3 regions of the Trichococcus sp. genome follow, and region 2 is predicted to be linked to each of the others. Evidence: predicted binding sites of a transcription regulator. Region 2 holds the regulator's gene; each other region holds the start of a gene.
What was found. Region 2 encodes CtsR, which represses protease genes until heat stress. Its sites were predicted from a motif close to TTGGTCAAAAAAGGTCAAANA; they were not measured.
Positions count from the first base shown of each region.

Region 1 (10,444 bases), on a different contig from region 2:
GATCAAAGTCTCTACCTCATACTCGTTGAAGATATTTCCGGTTGTCTCCAAAAGGATGTTCTTAGCGATATTCATTACATCGCTGACTACGGCTGTTGCGGTAGGCAACTCGCCAGCTCCTGCACCATAGAACATCGTTTCCCCAAGAGCTTCTCCGGCGACAAAGACAGCGTTCATTTCATTATTGACGCTGGCCAAAGGATGTGACTCCGGAACAAACACGGGTCCGACTTCCACATTGACGCTGTCGTCGATTTTTTCGGCAGTACCGATCAGTTTGATTTTGTAGCCTAAACGGTTCGCCAACTTGATGTCATTGATGGAAACATTGCGGATACCCGTCACAGCTACATCATCCAACGTCACATCATTCGTCCCGAAAGCAAGGCGAGCCAAAATGACCATTTTGCGCGCTGCATCCAATCCATCGACATCGCTTGTCGGGTTCTTCTCGGCAAATCCCAATTCCTGTGCCAATGCAAGAGCTTCATCGTAAGAGTAGCCCTCTTTGTCCATTTTCGTCATCATGAAGTTGGTTGTGCCGTTCACGATTCCCATGACTTTTTGGATGTTGTCGGAAGCGAAACTTTCCGTGATCGCACGCAAAATCGGAACCCCGCCCGCAACAGCTGCTTCATACAAGAAATCGCATTTGTTTGCTTTAGCCAGGTTGACCAATTCTTTGCCATGTAAAGCCACAAGATCTTTGTTTGCTGAAACGACATGCTTCCCGGCCGATAATGCTTTGGAAATATAATCTTTTGCTGCCGGAACATATCCGATCAATTCTACGATGATTGAAATTTCTTCGTCATTCAAAATATCATCAAAATTATCAGTGCAATGGACAGCCTCACCGAAGAAAGTTTTGCATTTATCAATATCGCGATCCAAAACCGTTTTGATGACTACTTCCTGTCCGACGACTTGCTTGATTTTATGCTGGTGGCCATCTATGATGCGGGCAACGCCAGTCCCTATTGTTCCTAGTCCTAATAAACCTATATAAATCTTCTTTGCCATTATTCCACCTCTTCAATTATTTCCTTATTACACAGTATACTGAAAGTTACAGAATTACTCTACATAAAAATTAAAAACTTTTAATGTTTGCCACTTTATTCCAATGAAAATAAAAAAAAAAAAAGGCAGCGGAAAAATGAGCCGGCTCATTTTTCCGCTGCCTTAGTTCATGCAAGGATGGATGAATTAATCTTGTAATAATTCGTAAATTTCAATGGCAACTAAATCAAGATCATCAAATTGATAAGTTTGGTTTGAATCGTGTTCTTCCAATTCAAAACTTTCCGTATCGCGGTTGTATTTTACGACGCAACGTTCCACGCCTTCTTTTTCAAAACGACGGATCTCGACATCACCATTGTCTTCCATCATTACTTCTAGGCGACGAAGGATCGCTGAGAGCTGTGAAGGTTTCATGATATTTCCCCTTTCAAGACTAACTTCTTATTTATTCTAGCACTTTTTTTCTGACTTCGCATCAATTTACTGTAATTTATGCAAGAAAAACAATATTTGAGTAATGCACCATTAGGTTTGTGCAAAACCCGCCGCAACGATATATCCTAATAAGGGGTTTCAGAAATCCGTCGACCTCCAAGTCTAGATTTCAGCGTACTCTCCCCACCAAAGCTTCACCAAGGCTTGCGTCCCATCGTCGGCGAAACCTTTGTTCGCCAATTGTTCATACAATTGTGCAGCCTGTCTCGTAGCAGGTAAATCGATACCCAGCTTATCTGCTTCATCCAATGCAATCTTAAGATCTTTGACAAAATGTTTGACGAAGAAACCTGCACTGTAATCATCTTTCAGGATCCTAGGGGCATAGTTCGTCAAAGACCAGTTAGCGGCGCTTCCGGAACCGACTTGTTCGATCACGCGTTCCAAATCCAATCCTGCCGCTTTCGAATAAACAAGCAATTCGGTCATGCCGGTCATCGTGCCCGCCACCATAATCTGGTTGGCCATTTTTGTGTGCTGACCACTGCCGGCCGGCCCTTGCAGCATCACTTTGCTCGAAAAAACAGACAAAACTCCTTTAACGGCATCAAACGTTCCTTCCTCACCACCGACCATCGTTGTGAGCGTTCCATTTTGAGCACCCTTATCTCCTCCTGAAACTGGAGCATCCAACGTGCGGACCCCTCTTTCTTTGCCCAAAGCAGCTATTTTCCTGGCCAAAGTCGGCGTACTGGTCGTCATATCAATGAGAATATGGTGGTCGTCCGCTTTCGAAAAGATACCGCTCTCCCCAAAATAAGTCTCTTCAACATCTTTCGGATAACCCACCATCGTGATGACGATGTCCGATTGCGCCGTAACAGCAGCAGGGGTATCACACCACACTGCTCCTTCAGAGACAACAGCATCCGCCCTGCTTTTCGTCCGATTATAGACTCGGACTGGATAACCCGCATTCAAAAGATGTTTGATCATGGATGAGCCCATGACACCTGTTCCGATAAAACCAATTTTTTCCATTTATAAAACCGCCCCTTCTAAACACTATGTCAACAGTATACCTTACGCTTAACTCAGATAAAAACAAAAAAACACCGGGAAACAGATTATCCAAGCAATCTGTTTCCCGGTGTTCCGACTCAACGTTTGATTTTTTCCAAAAGATTCACTTTTAATTTCAATTCTTCACGCGGCTGTGATTCATAAATGTCAATACTCGCCTGATAATAGCTCAATACAGCTTCCGCAAATGCCTTTGAAGAAATCTCTTCCATAAGTCCATCCCATACTTCTTGATTTGTCGCAACATCTGATTTGTGATAAAAATCCGCATAGGCATTGATAGTCTTGCCGATTTGGTCATCCTCGTCGAACAACATTCCCAGGCTGTCTTCTTTAATCAACCCTGATAAATAGTCATTCCGCTTAGCGATGACCGGACAACCGTTTACGATCGATTCCAGATAGGTCAAGCCTTGGGTTTCCGAATCCGAAGCATTTATATAAATATCTGCCATTTGATAATACTCGCTCACATCTTCATTTTTGACTTCTCCGACAAAAATGACATTTCTGGTCAAACCCATTTCCGACACCTGTGTCTCCAACTCGTGACGCATCGGTCCGTCACCAACAAAAATAAGCTTCGCGGAAGGATAGGCTGCTACGACCTCAGGAAAGGCGTGAACAAGTTTATCCAGTTTTTTTTCCGAAGACAGCCTACTCAAAGAGAGCAACACCAATTCGGAATCCGAAATCCCCAGTTCTTCGCGCTTTTTGGCTTTGATGCCGTCAATCCGATCCGGTATCCGAACGCCCGTTGGGATGACGCGAATTTCCTTATAGATGTTGTAGGAAGCTAATTTCTCTTTCATTTGCTGACTTGGAGCAATAATGCCCATCGTTCGATTGCAAAAGTAGCGGGAAGCAATTTTAACTGCCTTAGGTTTCACCACTCTTCCATTAGCGATGTAATGCAGATATTTTTCGTACATAGTGTGGTAGGTATGCACGGTAGGAATCTGCAGCATGTAGCCGATAAATTTGCCCGTCAAACCTAAACTGAACTCCGTATGCGTGTGCACAATATCTATCTTCTGTTTCTTCGCTTCCCTAAGCGCTTTGTTCATACCTTTGACAGCAATCCTGCGATCTTTGAAAAACAAGAACGGGATACTGGTCAAACGGATTATATTTTTTTCATCTTCATCGGCTTTTGGATCTGTGGTGGTAAAAATGATGACCTCATGCCCCTCTGCCTCCAATTCCTCTTTCAAGGTGCGGATTGATGTTGACACGCCGCTCACTTGAGGAAAATACGAATCTGTAAACATGCCTATTCTCATGACTTCACCTCGAAAAAATCCCATCAAATTTATAATGACTCAATATGTTCAGTATATAGAACATTCTGATATTTGTCACTCCTCCCTACTCCCTACTTGCAAAATATATCCACAGGAACAAGCCTGCGGAAATGATGGATTCAGCTTTTCGAAATCGCTTTGAATTCACTGGCACGCAAAAAGACCAGGCATGCAAGCATGCCCGGTCTTTTTGCGCCTGAATCGGCTTAAACTAATTTAGCTTTCATTTCTTCAACTAATGCGATGACTTCTTCGACAGTCGTACATTCGTTGATTGCTTTGTCCGCTAATTTTTCCATTTCTTTTGAATCCAAACGTTTCATCAAGCTGCGTGTTTTCAGGACGCTGGATGCGCTCATGGAGAACTCATCCAAACCAAGACCCACCAACAACGGAACCGCTGTTTGGTCACCAGCCATCTCGCCACACATACCAGTCCATTTGCCCTCAGCGTGAGAAGCATCGATAACATGCTTGATCAGCGTAAGGATAGCTGGGTTGTATGGCTGATACAAGTAAGAAACCTGTTGATTCATGCGGTCTGCCGCCATTGTGTATTGGATCAAGTCGTTTGTTCCGATACTGAAGAAATCTACTTCTTTAGCGAATTGATGAGCTAATACAGCAGCTGCTGGGATTTCGATCATGATACCTACTTGGATATCATCCGCAACTTCTACGCCATCGGCTAATAGATTCGCTTTTTCTTCCTCCAACATCGCTTTAGCTGCTCTAAATTCGTTCAGAGTAGCAATCATCGGGAACATGATACGCAATTTACCGTAAACGGAAGCACGCAACAAGGCACGCAATTGCGTACGGAACATTTCCGGTTCAGCCAAGCAAATCCGGATAGCACGATAACCTAAGAATGGATTCATTTCTTTCGGTAATTCCAAATAAGGCAATTCTTTATCCCCACCGATGTCCATTGTGCGAACAACGACAGGATTGCCTTCCATGCCTTCCAAAACAGCTTTGTAAGCATCAAATTGCTCATCTTCTGTCGGGAAGTCCGAAGAGTCCATGTACAGGAATTCAGTACGATACAACCCTACCGCTTCAGCGCCATTAGCGACAACGCCTTCCAAATCTTTAGGCGTTCCGATGTTAGCTGCCAATTCGATATGTTTACCGTCTGCAGTAACTGTATTTGCATTTTTCAGTTTGTGCCATTCTGCTTGCATTGCAGAAAACTCTTCAGCTTTCTTCTTGTATGCAGCTAATGTTTCTTCATCAGGATTGATGAAGACGTCGCCGTCCAAACCATCCAAAATGATGATATCGCCATCTTTGACGATTTGTGTGATTTCTTTTGACCCTACGATTGCAGGAATTTCCAGAGAACGGGCCATGATTGCGCTATGGGATGTGCGTCCACCGATATCAGTAACGAATCCTTTAACATAATCACGGTTCAATTGAGCTGTGTCACTAGGAGTCAAATCTTTGGCAACGACGATCACTTCTTCAGTGATTGTCGATGGGTTAGGGATTTTGACACCCAACAAGTGGCTCAACACACGTTCCGTAACGTCGCGGATATCCGCAGCACGTTCTTGCATGTATGGGTTGTCTTCCATCGCTTCGAACATACCGATGAACATGCCGGCAACATCAGAAAGTGCCGATTCAGCATTGACACCGTTGTCTCGGATGTTGGCGTTCATCGATCCGATCATTTCCGGATCGGACAATACCATCAAATGTGCATCAAAAACTTGTGCTTCTTCTTCGCCAAGTGATACTGCCGCTTTTTCTCGGATTGCACTTACCTCTGATTTAGCGGTTTCAAAGCTTTCCAAAAGACGAGCAACTTCGCCTTCTGAATCTTCCACTTTACGCTTTTCAAAGGACAGATCCGGTTCAGTAAGCAAATATGCTTTCGCAATTGCAATACCATCACTAGCTGCTATTCCTTGTAAGTGGTTTTTCATATTACTCTGCTAGCCCTTCTTTTACCATAGTTTCAGTGATTCCAGCCATAGCGTCTGCTTCGTCCGGACCTTCTGCAGTGATGACAACATCAGCGCCTTGGCCTACGCCTAATGACATTACACCCATGATGGATTTTAAGTTAACAGATTTACCTTTGTATTCTAAATTAATATCAGAATTGAATTTGCTTGCAGTTTGCACCAATAAAGTTGCTGGACGTGCATGAATCCCTGTTTCTGCGATTACGTGATATTCTTTTCTTTCCATAGTCATGAACCCCTTTGAGATGTATTTATTTAAGGTACTTTTGATACGCTCCCATTATAACAGAAAAATCGAAAAACGTATGAAAAATAACCCTTTCATTAAATAAGATTAACATCTTTCGCTTTATACTACAACTGTTTTAAATAGAATCGTTCAAATTTTTGTCATAATTGCTGAAATAGCACTCATTTAATACAACCCCCGTTTGGATAAAACTGTCCCGGAATGAATATTTTGCTTCATTCCAAGTCAAACCTCTTGAAAGTCAAAATAGGTCAATGTATAATGGATCCATAAGGTCAGAGTTGGTCAGTGAACCTTCTTGTGAGTGTCCCTTAGCCGTTACTACTATAATATACATGTGACTATGATCCATATAGAAAGGAAGATTGCCATGCTTTGTCAACATTGCGGAAAAAAACAAGCCTCCATTCATCTGTATGCCAGCGTGAATGGACAAAGACGCCAAATCGACTTATGCCAGAACTGCTACCAAGAGTTCAAAAATGCTCAATCGCAACAAAATAATCCGAACCCAAGATCTCAAGGACCTGTAGACCCCTTTTCTTTCGGTAATCTGGATTCTTTCTTCAAACAAATACAACAGAACCAAGAACAGAATTATCAACAACCCCCTGCCTCGGAAGTTGCTCGCGGCGGTAAAGGTGGCAAAGGCGGCTTACTGGACGAATACGGCATCAACTTGACCCAACTGGCCCGCGATGGCGGTATCGACCCTGTCATCGGAAGAGACAGCGAAATCGCACGCGTCATTGAGATTCTGAATCGCCGAACAAAAAATAATCCGGTACTCACAGGGGAAGCGGGTGTCGGCAAAACTGCGGTAGTGGAAGGTCTTGCCCAGAAAATCGTGGACGGCGATGTCCCTCAGAAATTGTTGGACAAAGAAGTGATCCGCTTGGATGTCGTCTCACTCGTCCAAGGAACCGGCATCCGCGGTCAATTCGAAGAACGGATGCAGAAACTGATGGATGAAATCCGCGCGAACAAACAGATCATCCTCTTCATCGATGAAATCCATGAAATCGTCGGAGCAGGAAGCGCTGAAGGAAGCATGGATGCAGGCAATATCCTGAAGCCAGCCCTAGCAAGAGGCGAACTGCAATTGGTCGGCGCAACAACACTGAACGAGTACCGCAGAATCGAGAAGGACGCTGCACTGGAACGCCGATTCCAGCCCGTCCGCGTGAATGAACCAACACCCGAACAGACGTTGATCATCCTCCAAGGAATCCGTCCGAAATATGAAGATTATCACCATGTCAAATATTCGGATAAGGCGCTGGAAGCGGCAGTCAAATTGTCGCATCGCTACATCCAGGATCGTTTCCTTCCCGACAAAGCTATCGACCTACTTGATGAATCCGGATCCAAAAAGAACTTGACGATCAAGCCCATCGATCCGAAACAGATAGAGGAACGCATCGAAACGGCCGAAAGGGAAAAACAAGCCGCCCTGCATGCGGAAGATTACGAAAAAGCTGCCTATTATCGCGATCAGATCACGAATCTTAATAAAATGAAACAGAATCCGGCCCCAGCCGATGGCGATCCTGTCATAACAGAGCAGGATATCCAAAAGATCATTGAGATCAAGACAAATATCCCGGTCGGTGAGCTACTTGAAAAAGAACAGACGCAATTGAAAAATCTTGATGCCGATCTGAAGAAAAACGTCATCGGTCAAGATGAAGCCATCGACAAAGTATCGAAAGCCATCCGCAGAAACCGAATCGGATTGAGCCGTAAAAACCGACCTATCGGTTCCTTCCTGTTCGTAGGGCCTACCGGTGTCGGTAAGACCGAATTGGCCAAACAGTTGGCAATCGAAATGTTCGGAACCGAAGACGCGATCATCCGCTTCGACATGAGCGAATACATGGAAAAGCATGCCGTCTCTAAATTGATCGGATCGCCTCCGGGTTACATCGGCTATGACGAAGCCGGTCAATTGACCGAACGCGTCCGCCGCAGCCCGTACAGCATTTTACTGTTGGATGAAGTCGAAAAAGCCCATCCGGATGTCATGCATCTCTTCCTGCAGATTCTTGACGACGGTCGCCTGACGGACTCCCAAGGCAGGACTGTGAGCTTCAAAGACACCATCATCATCATGACCAGCAATGCCGGTACGGGCGTCCAGGAAGCCAGTGTAGGTTTTGGCGCAGCCATGAAAGGCAAGACGCATTCCATTCTGAATCGCTTGAGTGATTACTTCAAGCCTGAATTCATCAACCGCTTCGATGCGATTGTCGAGTTCAACCAGCTTTCCAAAGAAAATTTGAGCAGAATCGTCACCCTTATGTTGGATGACGTCAACGAATTGCTGAAGGACAAGGAAATCAGCGTCACCGTCTCTCAGAAAGCAAAAGATCGCCTAATCGATCTGGGATATGACCCAAGCATGGGCGCTCGCCCTCTGCGCCGCGTTATTCAAGATCAGATTGAGGATCAAGTAGCTGAATTCTACTTGGATAATCCGAAAATCAAAGATTTATTTGTCGATGCAGACGAAGAAGGTAATCTGATGGTCGTCAGCAAAGTCGACCAAGCAGAAACAACGACTTCTGAATAATATTCGGTTCCGAAAGGCAAGAGCCCAAAAGTCAGCTCTTGCCTTTCTCATCTTAAAAATCCAAGAAAATTATTCATTTGTTTGTTTACTCTTTAAATAAATTAACAGTTGTTATATAATTATTCTATAAACAGCCAACCTAAGTTAGGGGTGTTCGTCCATGAAATTGATCGATGTTACAAATAGCCACGCTGATCTTGTACGTGAGCAATTGGCCAACACCGATGCTCAATTTGTCAAAGTTTATTCTTTGGGACAAACTACAGTCATCTTTACCGGTGCCACAACGCATGAGGATGTCATTATCCTCAACAAAAACCGTCGTGTGAAGCAAAGTGAAATCGACTTTGTGCTGACGAAATTGTTGCATCTTACCGTTGATGACGTGGAAGTTATGCCTGGTCATAACTTCGTGGAGCTATCTCATCTCAAATGATTGACATTTTTGGCACTCAAAAAAAACTCTTCTTAACACAAAAACGCACACTGCTTTTCAGCAATGTGCGTTTTTTGTTTCTTTGATCAAATTAAAGTAAAGATGTCAATTTGACTTCTGGATATTTATCCTCGAACCAACGCATAGCAAATTGATTTTCAAAAAGGAACACAGGATCCCCAAAACGGTCGCGACACAATAAGTTACGGCTGGATGACATATTCGGATCCAAATCTTCCGGATCGATCCATCGCGCAATTTTTGAGCCCATCGGTGTCATTTCTACTTCTGCATTGTATTCGTGCAACAAACGGTACTGGAACACTTCAAACTGCAATTGACCGACTGCACCCAAAATATAATCTTCTGTATGGTACGTTTTGTACAACTGGATGGCCCCTTCTTGAACCAACTGCTGCACCCCTTTATGGAAAGATTTCTGTTTCATGACGTTTTTCGGAGTGACTTTCATGAACAGTTCAGGTGTAAATTGCGGCAACGCTTCAAACTCAAGTGCTTTTTTGCCTTCATGGATCGTATCGCCGATCTGGAAGTTCCCAGTATCGTAAAGTCCGATGATATCACCTGCTACAGCGGTCTGGACTTGCTCACGGGAATCGGCCATGAACTGCGTTGTATGCGCCAACTTGATTTTTTTGCCGGTACGGGTCACAAAAACATCCATCCCGGGTTTGAATTCACCGGAGCAGACACGCACGAAAGCAATCCTATCTCGGTGAGCGGGATTCATATTTGCTTGGATTTTGAAGATGAAGCCGGTGAAGTTTTCGTCAGTAGGTTCAACGATTTCATCCGCCACCGTCAGATGCTCACTTGGACTCGGAGCAAAATCCACAAAGGCATCTAAGAACGTCTGAACGCCAAAGCCAGTTAAAGCGGAACCGAAGAAGACCGGCGTCAGTTTACCTGCTGCAATAGCTTCTTCAGAAAAATCGTTACCAGCCTCTTTCAATAATTGGACATCTTCAACCGCTTGGGTATAGATGGTTGATTGCGTCACTTGATAATCGCCTTCGATTTCGCCGTCTTCATTCAGCGGAAGAAAATCATTGTCTTGATTCTCTTCAGGATGAGTCAATTCTACGCGGTTATTGTAAATATCATACAGACCCAACAAATTTTTACCCATGCCCATCGGCCAGTTCATCGGATACGCATCGATCTCCAACACTTCTTCCAATTCCGCAATCAGATCCATCGGCTCGCGGCCATCACGGTCCAATTTATTGATGAAAGTGAAGATCGGAATCCCTCGCATACTGCAGACTTTAAATAATTTCTTTGTCTGCGGCTCAATCCCTTTCCCGCTATCGATGACCATCACTGCACTATCCACAG
Region 1 is NZ_JBSQPW010000002.1:71,044-81,487, reverse strand. It holds gene ACTCCX_RS00930 (homoserine dehydrogenase) at 1-1,023, opposite strand, end outside; gene ACTCCX_RS00925 (YkuJ family protein) at 1,210-1,440, opposite strand; gene ACTCCX_RS00920 (NAD(P)-dependent oxidoreductase) at 1,624-2,502, opposite strand; gene ACTCCX_RS00915 (glycosyltransferase) at 2,622-3,815, opposite strand; gene ptsP (phosphoenolpyruvate--protein phosphotransferase) at 4,055-5,785, opposite strand; gene ACTCCX_RS00905 (phosphocarrier protein HPr) at 5,787-6,053, opposite strand; gene ACTCCX_RS00900 (ATP-dependent Clp protease ATP-binding subunit) at 6,448-8,649, shown strand; gene ACTCCX_RS00895 (DUF1827 family protein) at 8,810-9,085, shown strand; gene ACTCCX_RS00890 (peptide chain release factor 3) at 9,177-10,444, opposite strand, start outside.
Region 1: the regulator CtsR is predicted to act here: its motif matches at 6,315-6,335, upstream of ACTCCX_RS00900 (ATP-dependent Clp protease ATP-binding subunit).

Region 2 (10,444 bases):
TAACTCATTCATCATTCTTGCGATAATGATGGAACAATTGAATATATTGAGACGCCGGCTTAGCTCAGTTGGTAGAGCATCTGATTTGTAATCAGAGGGTCGAGGGTTCAAGTCCTTTAGCCGGCATCCAAAAAACGCGGAAGTAGTTCAGTGGTAGAACATCACCTTGCCAAGGTGGGGGTCGCGGGTTCGAACCCCGTCTTCCGCTTTTTTTTTATTTTAATTTACGCACCCATAGCTCAATTGGATAGAGTACTTGACTACGAATCAAGCGGTTACAGGTTCGACTCCTGTTGGGTGCATTTTTACATGATTATTACCGGGAAGTAGCTCAGCTTGGTAGAGCACTTGGTTTGGGACCAAGGGGTCGCAGGTTCGAATCCTGTCTTCCCGATAAACAAGAATAGACGCAGAAATCATTCCGATGGTTTCTGCGTCTATTTTTTGTTGATATTGGCCTGCTGAATGAGCCGGGTAAGTTTTTCTCATGGATTTATTGCCGTTTTTTTCCTTTCATTATATAATGAGGAACATTCTCAATCATCCTGCTGGAAATGTTGGGGAATAGGTTGCTGCAGCGGTAGCGGAAAGCAGTAAACTGGGTCATCAGCTTTATTGCCCAGTTTACTGCAAACGCCCTCGTACAGCCCGTTCTATTTGACAGTTATGTAGGAATAGCATAATATAAACATATAATAGTCAAAATTAGTCAGGGGAAGGGAGGCGTCCATTCCATGCATGGTCAGAACATGTCAGATATCATCGAAGCATATATCAAAAAGATTCTGAATGCAGAAGAGCAAATTGAGATCAGAAGGAATGAAATGGCAGATCGTTTCCATTGTGTACCTTCACAGATCAACTATGTCATCAATACCCGTTTTACGGAGCAGCAAGGCTACTCGGTCGAAAGTAAACGCGGCGGGGGCGGCTATATACGCATCATGAAGGTCAAAATCCTGGATCAAGCTGAATTGTTGGATAAGCTGATCGCGATAGTCGGCGAAAGCATCACTCAGAAAGATGCGTTTGCGGTAACTCAAAATCTGTACAATCGCGGTATCATCACAAAACGCGAAGGAAACCTGATGTTGTCGGTGTTGGATAAGTCACTTGCCCCATACACAGGCGAACACGAAGAAAGAATACGAGCCTTGCTGTTGAAGAATTTCTTGAACAGCTTGCGTTTTGAATAGATAGCCCGTAGAGGAGGCGTTAAAAATGGATGAATTATTTACAGAAAAAGCCAGCCAAGTGTTGTTGTTGGCAACAGAAGAAGCGCACAAATTCAAGCATCAATCCATCGGAACGGAGCACATGCTTCTCGGACTGGTCAGAGAACAAGAAGGCATTGCCGGAAAAGTGTTGCGTGGATATGACATTGATGAGGAAGGAGTCCGCGAAGAGATTGTTCATCTGACCGGTTTCGGTCAAATGAATACGGAGGACTTCAATGCGCCGTTGCCATTTTCTCCTCGGGCAAAAAAAGTCATTATGTATGCGACAAACGAAGCGCACAAATTGGGGGTTCCCTTGGTCGGAACCGAACACCTTTTGTTGGGCTTGTTGAAAGAAGAAATTCTGGCAGTCAAAATCATCAAAAATCTGCAGATCGATCCGAATCTGCTGCGCAAGTCTCTCTATGAAAAACTAGGCATCAAACAGCCTACAAAACCGGATATGCGTTCAGCCAAAAAGACGGAGAAAGTGGAAGAAGGAACGCCGACCTTGGATTCCTTGGCCCGCAATCTGACCGATTTGGCACGGGAAAACCGGATGGATCCGATCGTCGGACGTGATAAGGAAGTCCGACGCATCATGCAGATCGTTTCCCGCAGAACGAAGAACAATCCTGTTTTGGTAGGGGAACCCGGTGTCGGTAAGACCGCCATCGTGGAAGGCTTGGCACAGAAAATCGTAGCCGGAGATGTTCCGGATACCTTGGCGAACAAACGTATCATGATGTTGGATATGGGTTCGTTGGTGGCCGGTACAAAATACCGTGGTGAATTCGAGGAAAGAATGAAGAAAATCATCGACGAAATCTACAATGACGGCAATGTCATTCTCTTCATCGATGAATTGCATACCTTGATTGGTGCAGGCGGAGCGGAAGGCGCAATCGATGCCTCCAATATCCTGAAACCGGCATTGGCAAGGGGCGAGTTGCAGACGATCGGTGCCACGACCCTTGATGAGTATCAAAAATATATCGAGAAAGATGCGGCGTTGGAAAGACGTTTCGCGCCTATCCATATCGATGAGCCAACACCTGAGGAATCGGTTGAAATCATGCGCGGCTTGCGTTCCCGTTATGAGGAGCACCATGGTGTGGAAATCACCGATGAGGCGCTGAAAGCAGCTGTCCAGCTGTCCGTTCGCTACATCACTTCCAGAAGATTACCGGATAAAGCTATCGATCTGATCGACGAGTCCGCTGCGAAAGTCCGCTTGGATGTCACGCACGGGGATACGCCGATCGGGAAGATCGAGATGGAAATCGCGAAGCTAGCGCAAGACAAAGAAGAAGCGATCCTGAACCAGGACTTTGACAAAGCTGCCCGCATCCGCAAACGCGAAATGACGAAAAAGCAGAAATTCCAAAAAATGGTCGAGCAGCAGGCTCAAACGATCACGCACTACGATCTGAAAGTGACCGAAAACGATGTGGCTGAAGTAGTGGCTTTGTGGACCGGAATTCCGGTCAACCAGATGGAGCAAAAGGAAAGCGACCGTTTGATGAAGTTGGAAAAGGTGCTGCATGAACGTGTCATCGGCCAGTCCGAAGCAGTCAGTGCGGTGGCCCGCGCCATCAGACGCGCACGTTCCGGCCTGAAGGATCCGAATCGTCCAATCGGCTCATTCCTATTCCTGGGTCCTACCGGGGTCGGAAAAACTGAGTTGGCGAAAACATTGGCTGAAGCGATGTTCGGGACAGAGGATGCCTTGGTCCGTTTGGATATGTCCGAATACATGGAAAAATACAGCACGAGCCGTCTGATCGGTTCCCCTCCCGGCTATGTCGGTTATGATGAAGGCGGGCAGTTGACGGAGAAAATCAGACAAAAACCATACTCGGTCATTCTTCTCGATGAGGTGGAAAAAGCCCATCCGGACGTCTTCAATATCCTGCTGCAAGTTTTGGATGACGGCCACTTGACCGACTCCAAAGGACGCAAAGTCGATTTCCGCAATACGATCATGATCATGACCTCCAACTTGGGAGCGACCGCCTTGCGCGATGAGAAATCGGTCGGATTTGCGGCCAAGAATATCAAACATGATTACAAGGCCATGGAAAAACGCATCCGCGAAGAGCTGAAAAACAGCTTCCGTCCGGAGTTCCTGAACCGTATCGACGAAACGATCGTCTTCCACTCATTGGAGAAGGACGAATTGCATGAAATCGTTAAATTGATGGCGAACAGCATCGTAAAACGCTTGAAGGATCTTGATATCCATGTGCGCATCACGCCTGCAGCCATCGATGTCATCGCCAAAGCCGGTTTCGATCCCGAATATGGCGCACGTCCGATCAGACGCGCGATCCAAAAAGAAATCGAAGACAAGTTGAGTGAAGAAATGCTGAGCGGCTTGATCAAATTCGGCGACACGGTCACGATCGGTGCCCAAAAAGGTGCTATCCGGATCGCGGTGAAATCCGCCAAGGCAGAGAACAAAGATAAAAAAGTGCCTGTAAATTCTTAAGAGCGGCATGTCCTCATTTGGCAGACAGTCTTATTGTTCGGCTATCGCTACCGTTTGTGCTAATATATAGTTACAGAAGTTAGAGGAGGGAACATTGATGAAGAATTCCAGAAAGGCATTGTTGGTCGGTTTGGGTGCTACAGCAGCGATTGCGGCGATTGCAGCAGCCTTGGCATACGAGGAAGAGGCAGTGGACAAAATCGGCTCCTACTTGAACCGTCAGCGCATGAAGAATTTTGTGAAGGACCATCTGAAAGGCAGTCAAAAGCTTTTGCGGGCAATCGAGGACTTGACTGATGAAGAGATTGACGGCTTCCTGCGTGTCGTGGACAGAACAGGTGACTGGAAAGAATCAGCATTGGATCTGTTCTCAGATTTGAGGGAAAAAGCCAGCGATGTCAAAGACAGCGTAGGCGACAGATTGCATAGATAAACATGTGGAACAAGGATTGGCTCATTATCAGATGAGACAATCCTTGTTTTTTTGTGTGCGGGTTGCAGAATGTCGGATAACCCGGAAAAATCGGACAACCGAGGCATATTTCATATGCGGAAATGGACGGCTCCAATTGGGGCCGTCCATTTGTTAGTTGCTATGAGAGCCTGTTCCTGCAGCGATGGCGAGATAAGCCAGCGCTAGGTTATCCATGTTCTTCAAGGCAAGGCCGGTCGCATCGAAAAAGCGGTCGATCCGGTACTGGAGCGTATTGCGGTGCAGATAAAGATCGGCTGCCGCTTTCGAGAGGTTGCCTTGGTTCCGCCACATCGCCGTGATCAGCTCATGCGTGCCGTCGACGGAATCGATCATGGTCTGCAAAGCCTGCAGCACCAAATTTTGGTTTGCGGATTCCGAGAGGAAGTAAGGGAGCGCGATGGCCGCAAGGGTCGCGATTTTGCTGCCTTTCGCAAGCGTGCGGCTGGCCGCGAATATTTTCCGCTCTTCTTCGAAAAGATGCGGTAAGCTGGAATCGACAGGCCAGCGCTGGCCCAGATACAGAGCGGTGCGCAGGCTGAAGTCATCATCCAGAATATCGAGCACCGCCGCCAGTTCCTCATCGATGCAGTAGGGTTCCGGGCTGTCGAGGATGAAGACGCCGTTTTTGTTATCCAGAAAGAAGCACTCGCGGACGAGCGGCAATGTCTGGCTGAAGGCATCGAGCCACAGTGCCTGATTGAAAAAGCCGGCGTCCTCTTCCCGATAGGAGAGGTTGAACTGGAGCAGTTGGGTCTGCGCCAATCCGGATGGTGCATCCGCCGTATGGCCCAACAAAAACTGGGCCCAAGGATTTTTCGGGATTTCGGGAGCCGCAGTCGCCCCGTTCAGGAGCAGCTGTTTCAGGAGGACTTTTTCGCGGCCGCTCAAGGTATTTTCCGGTATATGCACCCAACGGTTTTGGAACGGCAGGGTGAAATAAGCCGGCCCGAGACTGGGCACAGCCGTGATTTTGGCTTCAGGGAACAGCTGCAGGAGTTCGTTTTGGTTCACACGGTCACCTCATTTTGCGGGATAGCCTACGATTGGAAGGCTTTTCATCCATTTTAGCATTATTACCATTAATTATCACTAATTTGCGAAAATAATATGAAATATGCTATGATTAGCGAATGGAATGATATGGATTGGGAGGGAAATAAACAGATATGTTCAGTTTGCTTTTGGCGATTATTTATTTTGCGTTTATCAGTTTGGGCCTGCCGGATGCGTTGCTGGGTTCCGCTTGGCCGACGATGTATGGCGAATTTGGTGTTCCGGTTTCTTATGCAGGGGGCATTTCGATGATCATCGCGGCTGGCACCATCATTTCCAGTCTGCAGAGTGACCGGCTTACGCGCAGATTCGGAACCGGAAAAGTGACCGCCATCAGTGTCACTTTGACAGCGACGGCTTTATTTGGTTTTTCGGCGAGTCATTCCTTCTGGCTGCTTTGCTTATGGGCTGTTCCGTACGGGTTGGGGGCAGGCGGAGTGGATGCCTCCTTGAATAATTACGTTGCGCTGCATTATTCCAGCCGGCATATGAGCTGGCTTCACTGCATGTGGGGCGTCGGGGCTTCGCTTGGACCATACGTACTGGCCTATGCTTTGAGCGGAGGGAACCGCTGGAATATGGGCTATAACTATATCGCGTTTATTCAAGTCGCTTTGACGGCTATTCTCCTGTTCAGTCTGCCGCTTTGGAAGAACAATGCTGCAAGCAAAGAGGGCACGGAGCAGCCAACGCATGGGAAGGCTCTTTCTTTGCGGCAGATTTTCAGGATTCCTGGAGCGAAGGAAATCCTGATCACGTTCTTTTGCTATTCCGCTTTGGAGCAGACGACGGCACTTTGGGCAAGCAGCTACCTTGTCCTGCACAGGGGCTTATCGACCGAAACGGCTGCCGGATTCGCAAGCTTATTCTTCATCGGAATCACGGTTGGACGCGCAATCAGTGGCTTCTTGACCATGCGGTTCACGGATTCGCAGATGATTCGGTTAGGGCAAGGCTTGATACTTGCGGGCGTGCTGGCTTTGTTGTTGCCGTTTGGCGAAACGACGGCACTATTGGGTCTTGTGCTGGTTGGACTAGGCTGTGCGCCCATCTATCCGTGCATTATTCATTCCACACCTGAGCTGTTTGGTGCAGACCGATCACAAGCGATCATCGGCGTGCAGATGGCAGCGGCTTATGTCGGGACTTTGATGATGCCGCCCTTGTTTGGTTTGATCGCTAACTATATCAGTGTTACGTTGTTCCCGATTTTTCTGGGAATTATGCTGATCATCATGATCGGGATGCACGAGGCTTTGCTGAAGAAGAAACAGGCAAGTGATGTTTTGCTTAGCGTGATCGAGGAGTAAAAAGGGACGAGGTAGTTGAACATGGATGAGTTGAAGGAAGAGTACATGCGGGAAGCCATTAAGGAGGCGGAAAAAGCTGCGGCAATCGGGGAAGTGCCGATCGGAGCAGTGATCGTCTGGAGGGGCGAAATCATCGGGCGCGGTCATAATGAACGCGAAGCGACGAATGATGCGACGATGCATGCGGAAATGACGGCAATCCGGCAGGCCAATGCCTTCAAGCAGAACTGGCGGCTCGAGGAAGCGGAACTCTATGTGACGCTGGAGCCTTGTCCGATGTGCTGTGGGGCGATCCTGCTGTCGCGGATCAAGAAAGTCTACTACGGCGCCTCCGATCTGAAAGGCGGAACGGCCGGTACGCTGATGAATCTGCTCCAGGATGAACGTTTCAACCATCAGAGCGAGGTCGAACGAGGTGTGCTGGAGGAAGAATGCCGGACAATGCTGCAGGATTTTTTCCGGGCGCTGCGCAAAGAACGCAAGGAAAACAGTCGCAAGCATCTCCGCGAACATATGCAGGAAGAAAACAAAGGCTAGCTTTTTCTTTTTGGCTATGGTATGATAAGAAATGCCGAAAGGCCTTATGGCAATGGCGATCTTATGAATTGAGTCAGATCCGGAAGGAAGCAGCTATAAGTAGGTATCGCCATGTGCTGTAAGTTAATATGACTTATGCAAAGAAGCAGGAAAAACCGTTTTGACGGTCTCCTGCTTCTTTTTTTGTTGCGTTTTTGTGTTCTTGCGCTAAATCGGATGCGGCTGTTCCGCGGCGTCAACGATGATCAAAACATTCCCTTCCTCCAATTCGGAGAAGTAACCCTGCATCTTGCGTTCCTGTTCTTCTTCCTGTTCCGGCGACAACTGCGGATAAGGGTGCTGAGGGGAGGGCTCATAAAGGGCCTCCTCATCAAAAGTAGGATATAGCGGAGCGAGTTCCTTCCAGTCGAAGTTTTCATCGTGTCCTGTTTCGGCGATGACGTCAAGGCCGGTTTCTTTTGCCAGCCGCGCTTTTTTGGCAGTCGCGTTGGTGACCAGTAGGAGATCAGTTTCCTTGTGCCCTTTTTCGAGCAGTCCTTTGATTGCTTCTTCCACAGCTTCGACGGTTGCGTACGAACCTGCCACAAATTTTGCCATGCAGTCTCAGTCCTTTCTTGTTTCGCAGAGGTGCTTGCCGTTCCGGAAAGCTTTAAGCAGCCGGTTCTTCCGTAATGATGACGATGCTGCCATTTTCGATGGCAGCGCGGTGGTCGGCAAGAAAGTCCATGCCGTCGGGGAAAGTACCGGTTTTTTCCTGGAAATATTCGTATTGCTTCAGGTTGAACAGGTCATTGACCTTTTCCAGCAGCGAATGGCTCGAGATAATCGCACCGTCCGCACCGCGGAGGTCCCAATTCTCCAAAACGGCTTCCTGATAGGCGTTGTTCGTCACCAAAGTGATCTGTTCTTTCGTATAGCCCTTTTTATGCAGTTCCTCCACTGCCCGTTTGCACTCCTCGATGGAATGGACGCTGGTTTGGATGATATGCGTCATGATTGCTGTCCCCTTTCCAAGAGAAAAGAAAGCGTTCTCTTTTCTTGAGTATAAGCCTTCAGCCAAAAAAAGACAACAATCGTCCTGTGAGCAAGGTTCTGTATAATCAGTTCTGATTTTGTCTGAATACCGCCACTCGGGACCATTTTTCTTCTTGCAAAATATGCACATTGCGGATGAGTTCGATCGGAACCCATGCTTCGCCGATCAGGATCTCATCCTCGCCGCAATAACCTTTAAAAAAGCCTTCAATGGATTCGGTTTGGCGTCCGAAGCTGTCCTTTTGGTTCAATTGGATCGATAGCCGGCGATTTTTTTTCAAGGCTTCCACCAAGGTGTCATCGATTTCGGCAGGGCTCATCTGCGGGAGGATCGGGATGTCCTTCATGGCTTCCGCTTTTCCTGCAGAGATGGACTTCACCAGTTCATCCATCGCGTAGGCCGTTACCCATTTGATCATGCCGCGGTCATGGTAGTCGTTGTAGTCCTCAAATACCTTATCCGTCCGTTTTCTTGGTTCGTTCAGCATTTTCCTCACCTTCCTCCAATCCGGCCATGCCGCCCGCGTGTCCGCCCACCAACGAGCTGCGCGCGATTGCGCGGCCGCCTTCCAACAGGCTGACCGCCCGCACGAGTGAGCGGAATCCGTATTTTTTGCGGATCGAATCGACAATCAGATCCTTCTTTTGCTCGTTTACTTGCTCGTCAGGCTCCTGAAACAGGTCCAGCTGCAGAAAATCCGTGTAGATCAGATTTCCGGCACCTACGCCGACGTTCCGGATCGACTGGCCTTTGTAATGCTGGTCAAAAATCATCAGGATATGGGCCACGAGTTCACTGGACGCGTTGGTGGGCGGGATTTTTAGCTGCTGATGGAAGCCGGTCCGGCCCAGCTGATCGATGTAGTTGATGCTGTAGCCGATGCTCAGACTCACCAACTGGGTCTTGGCTCCGGATTTCCGCAGGCGCGTCGCCACCTGGTCGGCCATTTCGATCAAGACGATTTCGATTTCCGATCGGATCACGTAATCCTTGTTGAGCACCTGGGAATTACCGATGGATTTCGAGCTGACTTTGACTTTTTCGCCCAGAAAGCTGCGGTCGATGCCCCAACTGTGGGCGTACAGCTGCGCGCCCATGACGCCGAGCTGGCTCTTCAAGTCATAGTAATTGGTGTGCGCCAAGTCGTAGATCGAAAAGATTCCCAACCGATTGAGCCGCAGCTTGGTACGTTTGCCGATGCCCCAAAAATCGGTCATGTCCGGGATTTTCCAGACGGTTTCGGGAATATCCGGATAACGCCATTCCGCGATCATGTCCGGCTGATGCTTGGCGGCATTATCGAGCGCCAGTTTAGCCAAGAGCGGGTTATCGCCGATGCCGATCGTTGTGTAGATGCCGGTCGTCTGCAATACGTCGGCCTGGATGAGTTTGGCCATTTCGTAAGCCGAGCTTTTGCCGAAAAGTTTCTGGGCGCCGGTGATGTCGACGAAACTTTCGTCAACCGAATAGACATGGTGGTTGGCTTCATCCGCATACTTCTTGTAGATGTTGTTGATTTCGGTATTTTTCTGCATATACAACCGCATCTGCGGCGCTGCAATCACCAGTCCCGGCGGATAAGGGAAGGGCAAGTCTCTGGCCCGGCTGATGTTCGAGATTCCGTAAGCCTTTTTGGCGGCTGGGGAGGAAGCCAAGATCAATCCGCTGCCGCGCTCTTTCGGATCAGCTGAGGGATAGCTCATGACAACCAATTTTGTTTCGAGCGGATGCAACCCGCGCCGCACGCATTCCACGCTCGCATAGAAGGATTTGCAGTCGATGCAGAGGATGTCGCGACTGGGCTCCTTCGCGTAATCAAAAACCAATTCCGTTTCATACATAAAAATCGTCTCCAATCTCTATGTCCCTATTATACGAACGTGTGTTTGCTTTTGTAAAGCGAACAGAGAAAGATATTTGGGAAAAATGACAAAAAGGGTCTTCCAAATATAAATGGAAGACCCTTTTGTTCGCGTTAAGTATCTAATTAATATTCTGCACAATCCAACTCACGCATATAAGCGCAAAAACACTTGCACCACAAACCACACTGATTCGATTATGTTGTTTGAAGGCCCCCAATACTATAGCCGCGCTACTGAATATCAGAAATAGATGGACCCTGTTTGAGAAAGGCAATGGTTGGCGAGGTATTATAACGAAATACAGAAGGAAGACAAGGAATACTGCCGTATATATAAACAAGTAAATTTTTTTCATGGTCTCTCCTTTATCCACTGAATCAGAGCGTTTGAACATAAAGCATAAACAAGTTCAACACATACGAAACATAAGCAAGACTGAACAGCGACATAAAAACAGTAT
Region 2 is NZ_JBSQPW010000047.1:4,367-14,810, reverse strand. It holds tRNA gene ACTCCX_RS11585 (tRNA-Lys) at 1-7, shown strand, start outside; tRNA gene ACTCCX_RS11580 (tRNA-Thr) at 54-126, shown strand; tRNA gene ACTCCX_RS11575 (tRNA-Gly) at 137-208, shown strand; tRNA gene ACTCCX_RS11570 (tRNA-Arg) at 229-302, shown strand; tRNA gene ACTCCX_RS11565 (tRNA-Pro) at 321-394, shown strand; gene ACTCCX_RS11560 (CtsR family transcriptional regulator) at 735-1,196, shown strand; gene ACTCCX_RS11555 (ATP-dependent Clp protease ATP-binding subunit) at 1,222-3,708, shown strand; gene ACTCCX_RS11550 (hypothetical protein) at 3,806-4,141, shown strand; gene ACTCCX_RS11545 (helix-turn-helix domain-containing protein) at 4,295-5,194, opposite strand; gene ACTCCX_RS11540 (MFS transporter) at 5,350-6,546, shown strand; gene tadA (tRNA adenosine(34) deaminase TadA) at 6,568-7,083, shown strand; RNA gene ffs (signal recognition particle sRNA small type) at 7,125-7,211, shown strand; gene ACTCCX_RS11525 (hypothetical protein) at 7,291-7,680, opposite strand; gene ACTCCX_RS11520 (hypothetical protein) at 7,733-8,077, opposite strand; gene ACTCCX_RS11515 (hypothetical protein) at 8,184-8,606, opposite strand; gene ACTCCX_RS11510 (Y-family DNA polymerase) at 8,575-9,960, opposite strand; gene ACTCCX_RS11505 (hypothetical protein) at 10,362-10,444, opposite strand, start outside.

Region 3 (10,444 bases), on a different contig from region 2:
CCTGGCAGGCGATGGGGAGATTTTCCTTCGACTTTTGGGCCGTTCTACAACTGATGTCAAACCACTATATGATATGCTTGTGATCGGATCGAATATCGCAAAGGTCATGACAGCAGAATTAAAAAGCAAATTTCCGTCGCTCGGAAGCGAATAAGCCATCGTGCTGATTCCAGGCGGAGACCGCAGGAGGAAATATGAAACAAAAATTAATCGCTTTGGATTTGGATGGAACCACACTCAACAATCAGTCGTTGTTGAGCGATCGGACCAAAAATGTACTGGCAAAGTTGCAAAAAGAGAATCATCTGGTAATGATCGCAACCGGCCGTCCATACAGAAACAGCAAAGAATTTTATGAGACACTCAGGCTGACTACGCCGTTGGTGAACTTCAACGGTGCGTTATGCCACAAACCGACCGACAGCAACTGGAGCAATTACTACCATAAGACACTCAATAAAGATTTTGCGATGGATCTGATCGAACAACGTGAAGAGTTGGGAATCGATTTTATCTGTGTGGAAGGTAAGGAGACACTTTTCGCATCAACCGCAACGTTGCCATCAAACGAATATTTCCCGAAAAATTTGCTGGCGACACAAATCACTTCGAAAGAGACACTGTCGGAAAACCCTACGTCCATGAATGTGTTTTCGGATGAAAGGAATTTGCAAGCCATCCGTGACCGGATTTTGGCGCGTTACGGGAATTCCATCGAAATCCGGACGTGGGGCGGCACGATGCCCTGCCTTGAGATCGTATCCGCAGGCGTCCAAAAAGCGCTTGGCGTGGAAGTGGTCGCGAATAACTACGGAATCAAGCGGGAAGATATCCTTGCTTTCGGTGACGAGGATAACGATATGGAAATGATCCGCTTTGCCGGACACGGTGTCGTCATGCAGAACGGCATCGCGGCCTTAAAGAATATTGCAGACGATGTGACGACACATTCGAATCATGAGGATGGCCTGGCGATCTATCTGGAAAAATATTTTTGCCTATAGTAGCCGATCTGAGCTAAAAAGAGGGATAAACGTGATTTCAATTGAAAGAAAAATCATAAACAACATACCGATTCTGGAAATCGTCGAAGAAGATAAGAAAAATGAGCGCACACCACTCGCTTTATTTTATCATGGCATCACGAACCAAAAGGAGCGCGGTCTGGAGCCAGGCTATGCATTAGCCAACAACGGCATGCGGGTTGTCATACCGGATGCGTATCGGCATGGAGAACGCAAACATGAAGCCTACGCAGGCGAGCCGGCAGCAGAGTTCTGGAAGGTGGTCCTGCAGAACATAAAGGAACTTCCAGATCTTGTGGAAGCCTATATCGAAGCGGGATTAGCAATAAGAGAACATGTTTCGGTCACTGGCCTTTCGATGGGAGGCATCACGACCTGCATCGCCTTGACGCAATATCCCTGGATCCATTCGGCAGCCTGCCTGATGGGCAGTCCGGATCCGATTGGGTTGTCCCATTGGGCATTAAAGTCCCGGTGGGTGGAGGGCTTGCCGCCGATTGATGATGAAAAAGTGGAAGCCTTGATGGCGCCTTTCGAAAGCCTGAGCCTCAAAGACCATCCGGAGTCGCTGATGGACACGCCGTTCTACATCTGGCACGGGACCGCCGACGAAAGCGTTCCATATGAACAGATGGCTCGCTTCGTCAGCTCCATCAGCGGGGAAGCCTATGCGGACAATATCTGTTTCCGGTCTACGGAAGGTGCAGGACATCGGGTACCTTACACTATTTTTGAGGAAATGGCAGCCTTTCTGGGGAAGGTACATTAGCATTGAATTTCTATGCACAAACTGTTATCATCTAATTAATCCAGAAAGATAGAGGTGCTTGCAATGACTGAAGAGACAAATCCCCAATATTCGCAAGAAGAATTGGAAAGCATAAAAGAACGCGTCTTAGCGGCGCTTGAGCAAGTGATAGATCCGGAATTGGGAATAGATATCGTCAACTTAGGTTTGATTTATGAAGTGGAATTGGAACAGGATGGATTCTGCCTGATCAAAATGACGCTCACTACGATGGGCTGCCCATTGGCGGATGTCATCACTGATGAAATTCATCGTGCTTTGAAAGATGTGCCTGAAGTGACCGAAACGCAAGTGAAATTGGTGTGGTATCCTGCCTGGACGACGGACAGAATGTCCCGCTATGCACGCATCGCGTTGGGAATCCGATGACGAGAAGAGCAGTAAAGGAAATCGCCTTTGCTGCTCTTTTTTTTCGGGTTATCATTTGACCAATTTTGACCATAGTCGTATACTTGTCTTATAAGGTATGACAACAGTGGATTTTTGAGGAGGTTCTAGTATGGAAATGGAAAAAATGACGACGGTCCTACAGCAGGCAATCGCAGAAGCGCAACGTATCGCTATGGTGCGCAAGCACCAGACCATCGATGTCGCCCATCTGTGGAAAATATTTCTGCAGCCGGATAGTTTTGCGCGTAATTTTTATAGCGATTCAGGGGTTGCGATCGATGCGTTTGAATCGGCCGTTGACGAGGAACTGGATAAAGCAGTGGTCATTGAAGGCTCTTCCGTCCAGTATGGTCAAACGTTCAGTCAGAATCTATACAACCTTTTTGTGGAAGCGGATCGCATGAGGTCAGAGTTAAAGGATGATTTCATTTCAACGGATACGGCGCTTTTGAGCTTGATGAAACTGAAGAACCATCCTTTGACGAAGTTCCTGGAAAAACAAGGTCTGACGGAAAAAACGCTTGCCGAAAGGATCAAGGAAATGAGAGGGGGAGAACGCGTGACTTCGCAAAATCAAGAAGATCAGTACGAAGCTTTGGAAAAGTATGGCATAGATCTCGTGCAAGCGGTAAGGAGCGGAAAACAAGATCCGGTCATCGGCCGGGACGAAGAAATCAGGGATGTTATCCGCATTTTGTCGCGCAAAACCAAAAATAATCCGATCCTGATAGGAGAACCGGGTGTCGGCAAGACCGCTATCGTGGAAGGGTTAGCCCAGCGGATCGTGAAAAAAGACGTGCCAGATAACCTGAAGGACAAAACGATCTTTTCTTTGGACATGGGCTCGTTGATTGCGGGAGCCAAGTACCGCGGAGAATTTGAGGAACGACTGAAAGCCGTTTTGAAGGAAGTAAAGAAGAGCGACGGCCGCATCATCCTTTTCATTGATGAGATTCATACAATCGTTGGGGCAGGGAAGACTGAAGGAAGCATGGACGCCGGTAATCTGCTGAAACCTATGTTGGCGAGAGGCGAATTGCACTGCATCGGAGCGACCACTTTGGATGAATATCGCCAAAATCTGGAGAAGGATAAAGCGCTGGAACGGAGATTCCAGAAGGTGTTGGTGAAAGAACCGACAGTCGCCGACACGATCAGCATCTTGAGGGGATTGAAGGAACGCTATGAAATCCATCATAGTGTCAATATTCATGACAATGCGCTCGTTGCGGCAGCCACCTTGTCAGATCGCTACATCACCGACAGGTACTTGCCGGATAAGGCAATCGACCTTGTCGATGAGGCATGCGCGAACATAAAAGTGGAAATGAATTCGATGCCCACCGAATTGGATCAGGTGAGCCGCAAACTGATGCAACTCGAAATTGAGGAGGCAGCCCTGAAGAAGGAATCCGACGAATTGAGCAAGAAAAGATTGACAGCTCTGCAAGTCGAGTTGGCTGATCTGCGTGAAGAATCAAACGAGTTGCGCATGAAATGGGGCAACGAAAAGGAAGAAGTCGAAAAGCTGCGGGCAAAACGCGAGGATTTGGAGGAAGCGCGCAGACAATTGGAGGATGCGGAGGCTAATTACGACCTGGAACGGGCGGCGGTTTTGCGTCATGGCAGCATCCCGCAGATGGAAAAGGATTTGGCTGCTCTCGAGCAGGAGAATGCTGCCCGGAGAGACAAAGCAGGCAATCTTGTCCAGGAATCGGTCACTGAAAACGAAATCGCAACAGTGGTGGGGAGAATGACCGGTATTCCGGTTACGAAGTTGGTTGAGGGTGAGAGGGACAAACTCCTGAAGTTGGAGGAAACGTTGCATAAGCGGGTCATCGGCCAAGAAGAAGCGGTGGAGAGCGTCACGCATGCCGTTCTGCGTTCGCGCGCTGGCCTGCAATCGCCCAATCGGCCTATCGGGTCCTTCCTGTTTCTAGGTCCTACTGGGGTCGGGAAAACGGAATTGGCTAAAGCGTTAGCGGAAAATTTGTTTGACTCCGATGAGCATATGGTCCGGCTCGATATGAGCGAATACATGGAAAAATTTTCGGTTTCCCGCCTCATCGGGGCACCACCGGGATATGTGGGCTACGAAGAAGGCGGCCAATTGACGGAAGCGGTCCGCCGAAGTCCATATACGATCATTCTCTTGGATGAAATCGAGAAGGCGCACCCGGATGTCTTCAATATTTTGTTGCAAGTGTTGGATGATGGACGCTTGACCGATTCGAAGGGACGCGTGATCGATTTCAAGAATACCGTCCTGATCATGACAAGCAACATCGGATCACAACTCCTGCTGGAAGGCGTCCAACCCGATGGCACCATCCCGGAGAATGTGTCTGATGCGGTCATGAAGGTATTGAAAGGGTCGTTTAAGCCTGAATTTTTGAACAGAATCGATGACACTATCCTCTTTACGCCATTAAGCAAAGAAGATATCAAAAAAATCATCGTAAAAATGGTCAACGAGCTATCCAGCCGACTGGTGGACAAACAGATCCAACTTTCCGTTTCTGATGAGGTCGCAGCCTGGATAGCGGATAATGCTTACGATCCGATTTACGGAGCGCGGCCGCTCAGAAGATTCATTTCAGCTGAAATCGAGAATCCCTTGGCGCGCGCAATCATAAAGGGTGATATCCATGAAAATCAGGCGGTGACGGTGGCTTTGGTGGGGGATCATGTCGGTTTTCGGACTGTCGATCTTGAAGAATTTCAACAATAATTTGACAAGTCAGTATACAGAGGGAAGTCCTGAAAGGGATTTCCTTTTGTTATTTCTGTATGTGCGGTAAAATGATAGTATAAATTTTCTTATTCTTTATGCGTATGACCGTTTGTTGTTTTTATCGGGACAAAGCAGAAGGAGGCGTTCATTTTGCTGTTTTTGGTCATAGGATTTCTGTGTCTGGTTTTTATGCTGTTCACTTCGAGGTATTATGTCTTCGGAGGTGCGGCCATCTTGAGTTTTTTGCTGTATTTCTTGTATTTCGGGAGCGGGAACTGGTTGACTTTGCTGCTGTTCCTGTTCGGGATTATGTTGTTGGTGGTTGAATTGTTCATACCCGATTTTGGGCTGGTGGGGATCGCGGGCTTCCTGATGGTGGCTGCCGGCTTATTTTTGAACAATGAACGTATTTTGGAAAGCGTGCTGGATGTCAGCTTGGCGATCATCATTTCAGGGATAGCGACCTCGGTGCTGTTGAAAAAAGGCTATAAATTCTTGCCGGACCGCAGCAAATTGATTTTGGATACTTCCCTGAATCGCGAGCGCGGCTATTCGTCCAGCCAAGACTATTCCGCATTTTTGGGAATGATCGGCACTGCCACGACAACGCTAAGGCCAGCCGGGAAAGTCACTATCGACGGTGTGGTGCTTGATGTAGTCAGTGACGGGAAAATCATATCAGAAGGGAAACAGATCCGGGTTATCCAGGTTGAAGGGGTCAAAATTACAGTTAAGGAGTTGGATGGAGAATGACAGAAGGATTGATAGGACTCATCTTTATTGCATTGTTTGTCGTGCTGGTTTTATCTTTGTTTTTCCGCTTTGTTCCGGTTGGTCTGTGGATCACAGCCTACTTTTCGGGAGTGAAAGTCAAAATTTCTAATCTTGTTGGTATGCGGTTGCGACGGGTTGTCCCTTCCATGATTGTGCAGCCGATGATAAAAGCCACCAAAGCGGGGCTGATAATTGATATAAATGAATTGGAGGCGCATCATCTTGCAGGCGGAGATGTGAATATGGTTATCGATGCGCTGATTGCAGCGCAACGCGCCAACATCGATCTGGGTTTTGAAAAAGCCGCAGCCATCGATTTGGCCGGTCGTAACGTGTTGGAAGCCGTCAAGATGAGCGTTAACCCAAAAGTCATCGAAACACCGATCATCGCGGGTGTCGCCATGAACGGGATTGAAGTAAAGGCCAAAGCAAAAGTAACGGTACGTGCTAATATTGAACGTTTGGTCGGCGGCGCAGGCGAAGAAACGATCATCGCTCGTGTCGGAGAGGGGATCGTCACAACTGTCGGCTCTGCTGTTATGCACACTTCCGTTCTGGAAAATCCGGACTCCATCTCCCAAACAATCCTGAAAAAGGGGCTGGATTCGGGTACTGCCTTTGAGATACTGTCCATCGATATCGCTGATGTTGATGTCGGCCGTAACGTAGGTGCAAAGCTGCAAGCGGAACAAGCAGAGGCTGATAAGCGGGTTGCACAAGCGAAAGCGGAGGAACGGCGGGCTTTTGCGGTGGCTGAAGAACAAGAAATGATTGCTGAGGTGCAAAGGATGCGGGCGAAAGTGGTTGAGTCCGAAGCGCAGGTTCCATTGGCGATGGCAGAAGCACTGCGCAATGGCAATATTGGGGTGATGGATTATTACAAAATGAAAAATATCATAGCGGATACCGAAATGAGGAGCAGCATCTCGGAGTTTCCGGAAGATAGAAGCGATCCGGAATGATTAGCCTAGACTTGCTTTTTCCGCTCCTATTTCTTGTAATCTTTCTTTCGGTACTCATTTCGATAGTCAAAAGAATAAATCGACTATCGGAAAATGTCAGGCTTCGGGCGGGTACATCCCAAGCAACAGCCCTGCAACAGATGGTTCGTCAGTCGTTGGGTGGCACCGGAAGTGAAAATGCGAATCGACTGATCAAAAAACTGTCAGCAATGAAACCTGAACAAGTCTATGGCTTTTTCCAGGAGCGTGTGCCCGAAAAATACCTGAGGGAAATCAGCCGGATCTTGACCGACAGGAATTGGCGGAGCGAAATCCTGCGATTCGTCAGTCGCGAAAATCTATGGCCATTGCTGTTGCGAGCGAACCCACCGATAACAGGCACCGGCCAAAATGGCATGGAACTGACGGATGAAACAGACGACGGCCAGTTGGTTCCGGACTTTGAAATGGAGACTGGGGTTGGGTTAGCTGATGACTTCACCGTCTTTTCTGATGATAAAAAAGAATTGAAGACTGCCAAACGAATGGAAAAGTCCACCATCCGGAACAAGAAAAAAATTACCGGTAATCAAAAAGCATTGATGAGAGCTGTCATTGCCAAAGAAATACTGGATAGACCGGACTTTGACAACAAATAGGAAATTGAAGGAGACAGATGGATGCCCAGAGAAATTGGCTTGAATACTTTAGCGTATATGCACAGAAATGCGGACAATAAAGTGGAACAAAAAGAATTGTTGAAGGAAATCAAAGAAATGGGCTTCCCGATCGTGGAAGTCAGAAGAGAGTACATCTTATCGGGAAAAACGGAAATGAAGGAAATAGCGGCTCTTGCTTCCAGTTCAGGCTTGAAGGTGTACTATTCCGTCCCGGCTGAACTGTTTGAGGCAGGTGCGTTGAATGATCAACTGAGCAGCTATTTTGAGGAAGCCTCCCTCTTGAGCGCGGTCCAGTTGAAATTGACGTTAGGGGAATTTCGAGGATTCACAGCCCAGTTGGCGGAAGAATTACGGGCGTTGTTGAAGGCTTATGCCATTCATTTGACGATCGAAAATGACCAAACCTCCGAGAAGGGCAGCCCGGCCGTCCTGATGGCATTTATTGCTGAAGCCCGAAAAGCCTCTTTGGACATCGGACTGACTTTTGACACGGGTAATTTCGTCTATATCGATACCGATCCTTTCGATGCGGCTAAGGAAATGCGCGAAGCCGTGACCTATATCCATATCAAGAACGTTGCCGAAACGGACGAAGGGATTGTTTTATCCGGTCTGGAATCCGGGTTAGTGGATATGCGCCAGCTTTTGTCGTTGTTCCCGGACTCTGTCCCCGCCAGCATCGAATACCCATGCGGCATCGGCGACGAAGTAACAAAAATCATCAGCGCTGATTACAAAAAGATCCGATCTTGGTGACCGGACTATTCCTTTTAACCTTACAAACAAGAAAAGCTGAACGGGTTCGTTCAGCCCTGAAAGAAATTTAGGAAATCTGTCCGACTGAGCATCGAAGAGCGCAATAGGACAGATTTATCTAATTTCCAGCGAACACAAGAAAATAGTGTGCGACTGTGGTATACTGATTGCCGGATATCTATAAGAAAGAAGTGAATACATTGACTGAACCAGCGATTCGTTATCGCCTTATCAAAAAAGAAAAACACACAGGTGCACGCTTGGGAGAAATCATCACCCCCCACGGCACTTTTCAGACACCCATGTTCATGCCGGTAGGCACTTTGGCCACTGTGAAGACGATGTCTCCCGAAGAATTGAAGGCAATGGGCTCCCAGATCATCCTGAGCAACACCTATCACCTTTGGCTCAGACCGGGTTCCGATTTAGTTGAAGAGGCAGGAGGCCTGCATAAATTCATGAATTGGGATAGGGGAATCTTGACCGATTCAGGCGGCTTCCAGGTCTTCTCCTTAAGCGAGAACAGACAAATCACCGAAGCTGGTGTGCATTTCCGGAATCATCTGAACGGTTCTAAAATGTTTCTGTCACCAGAAAAAGCGATCCATATCGAAAATCAATTGGGTGCCGACATCATCATGAGTTTTGATGAATGCCCTCCTTACAGCGAAAGCTATGAGTATATCAAAGCATCTGTGGAGAGAACGACCAGATGGGCAGAGCGTGGCCTTGAAGCCCACAAGAAGCCCAATCAACAAGGCTTGTTCGGGATCATCCAAGGTGCCGGCTACAAGGATCTAAGGCTGCAGAGCGCTAAAGAACTGATTTCCCTGGATTTTCCAGGTTATTCGATAGGCGGACTGTCGGTCGGCGAAACGAAGCAAGAGATGAACGGAGTGCTTGATTATCTGGCGCCGGTCATGCCCGAGAACAAACCAAGGTATCTGATGGGAGTAGGTGCGCCGGATTCCTTGATCGACGGCGTTATCCGCGGAATCGACATGTTTGACTGCGTATTGCCTACCCGTATAGCACGCAACGGCACTTGTATGACAAGCAGCGGCCGTTTAGTCATCAAGAATGCGAAATATGAACGGGATTTCCGTCCATTGGATGAAAAATGCGAATGCTACACCTGTAAAAACTATACACGTGCGTACATTCGTCACTTGTTCAAAGCCGATGAAACATTTGGCTTGCGCTTGACAACGTATCATAATCTTCACTTCTTGATAAATTTGATGAACAATGTGCGCCAAGCCATCATGGATGACAATCTGTTGGAATTCAGAGAGGCATTCGTGGAAGAATACGGCTTCAACGTTGAAAATCCTAAGAAGTTTTAGGTTTTGGGTGGTAGTCTAACTTAAAGTTTGGTAAAGTGGATGATAGATAAAAATAATCCACAGATGGAGGAAAATGTATGGATACAGTAATCATGATTGCCTTTTATGGGGTGTTGTTCGGTGTAATGTATTTCATCCTGATCAGACCACAAAAGAAACAAGCGCAAAAAACCCAAGATATGCTGAGTCAAATCAAACCAGGAGATCAAGTGGTCACCATCGGCGGCTTGCACGGAATTGTCGAAGAGATTAATTCTGCCGATAACACAGTCGTATTGGATTGTGAAGGCATCTTTCTGACTTTCGAAAAACGCGCTATTTCACGTATTTCAAAGGTTGCCACAATCACAACTGACGATGCGATTGTCGAAGATTTCACAGCGACTGAAACAGAGCAAACACATGAAGACAAGAGCGAAGAGTAAAACGATCTGATTCACCGGGAAGGAGGGACGGCGATTGCCGAATATATCTGAGAAACAATATAATCAATTACAGCCTTGGTTCAAATTGAAAGCAACTGAATTCAATCAAATGGGCTACGAAAATATCCAAGTTGACGATATCTATCGTTATTTCAAGGAATTTTCCTGGAAGCATACCGTCCCTCCGCATTATTACCAACAGATCCGTGATATCATGAAGACGACGGTAAACCACTACTTCGACTTCGTAGCTTTGGAAGCGCAGGTCTATAAAGTTTCTTCATTGGATGAAATCAATTTTGATGAATTCCTGTAAAACATTTTACGCAAAAAGTGCAATACTTCAGGGTATTGTGCTTTTTTTCTGTCAGCATCAAGGTGGGACGATCATAGCCCTTTAAATTAGGATAAATAATTTTGTCGCCTAAATTTTCGGATTTGTAAAGTAATTAAAGGAAAACCGATTATTAGTAAGCGGATTTATTCGGTTTGGTAAGCTATATCATGCATAAATTCATTGGAGTGGGACTCTAAATGACCATGTTTATTTTCAGGGCAAAAATTA
Region 3 is NZ_JBSQPW010000045.1:451-10,894, forward strand. It holds gene ACTCCX_RS11280 (hypothetical protein) at 1-154, shown strand, start outside; gene ACTCCX_RS11285 (Cof-type HAD-IIB family hydrolase) at 195-1,004, shown strand; gene ACTCCX_RS11290 (prolyl oligopeptidase family serine peptidase) at 1,036-1,794, shown strand; gene ACTCCX_RS11295 (metal-sulfur cluster assembly factor) at 1,858-2,202, shown strand; gene clpB (ATP-dependent chaperone ClpB) at 2,333-4,954, shown strand; gene ACTCCX_RS11305 (NfeD family protein) at 5,117-5,710, shown strand; gene floA (flotillin-like protein FloA) at 5,707-6,693, shown strand; gene ACTCCX_RS11315 (hypothetical protein) at 6,690-7,331, shown strand; gene ACTCCX_RS11320 (sugar phosphate isomerase/epimerase family protein) at 7,353-8,108, shown strand; gene tgt (tRNA guanosine(34) transglycosylase Tgt) at 8,309-9,454, shown strand; gene yajC (preprotein translocase subunit YajC) at 9,532-9,879, shown strand; gene ACTCCX_RS11335 (post-transcriptional regulator) at 9,914-10,195, shown strand.
Region 3: the regulator CtsR is predicted to act here: its motif matches at 2,255-2,275, upstream of clpB (ATP-dependent chaperone ClpB).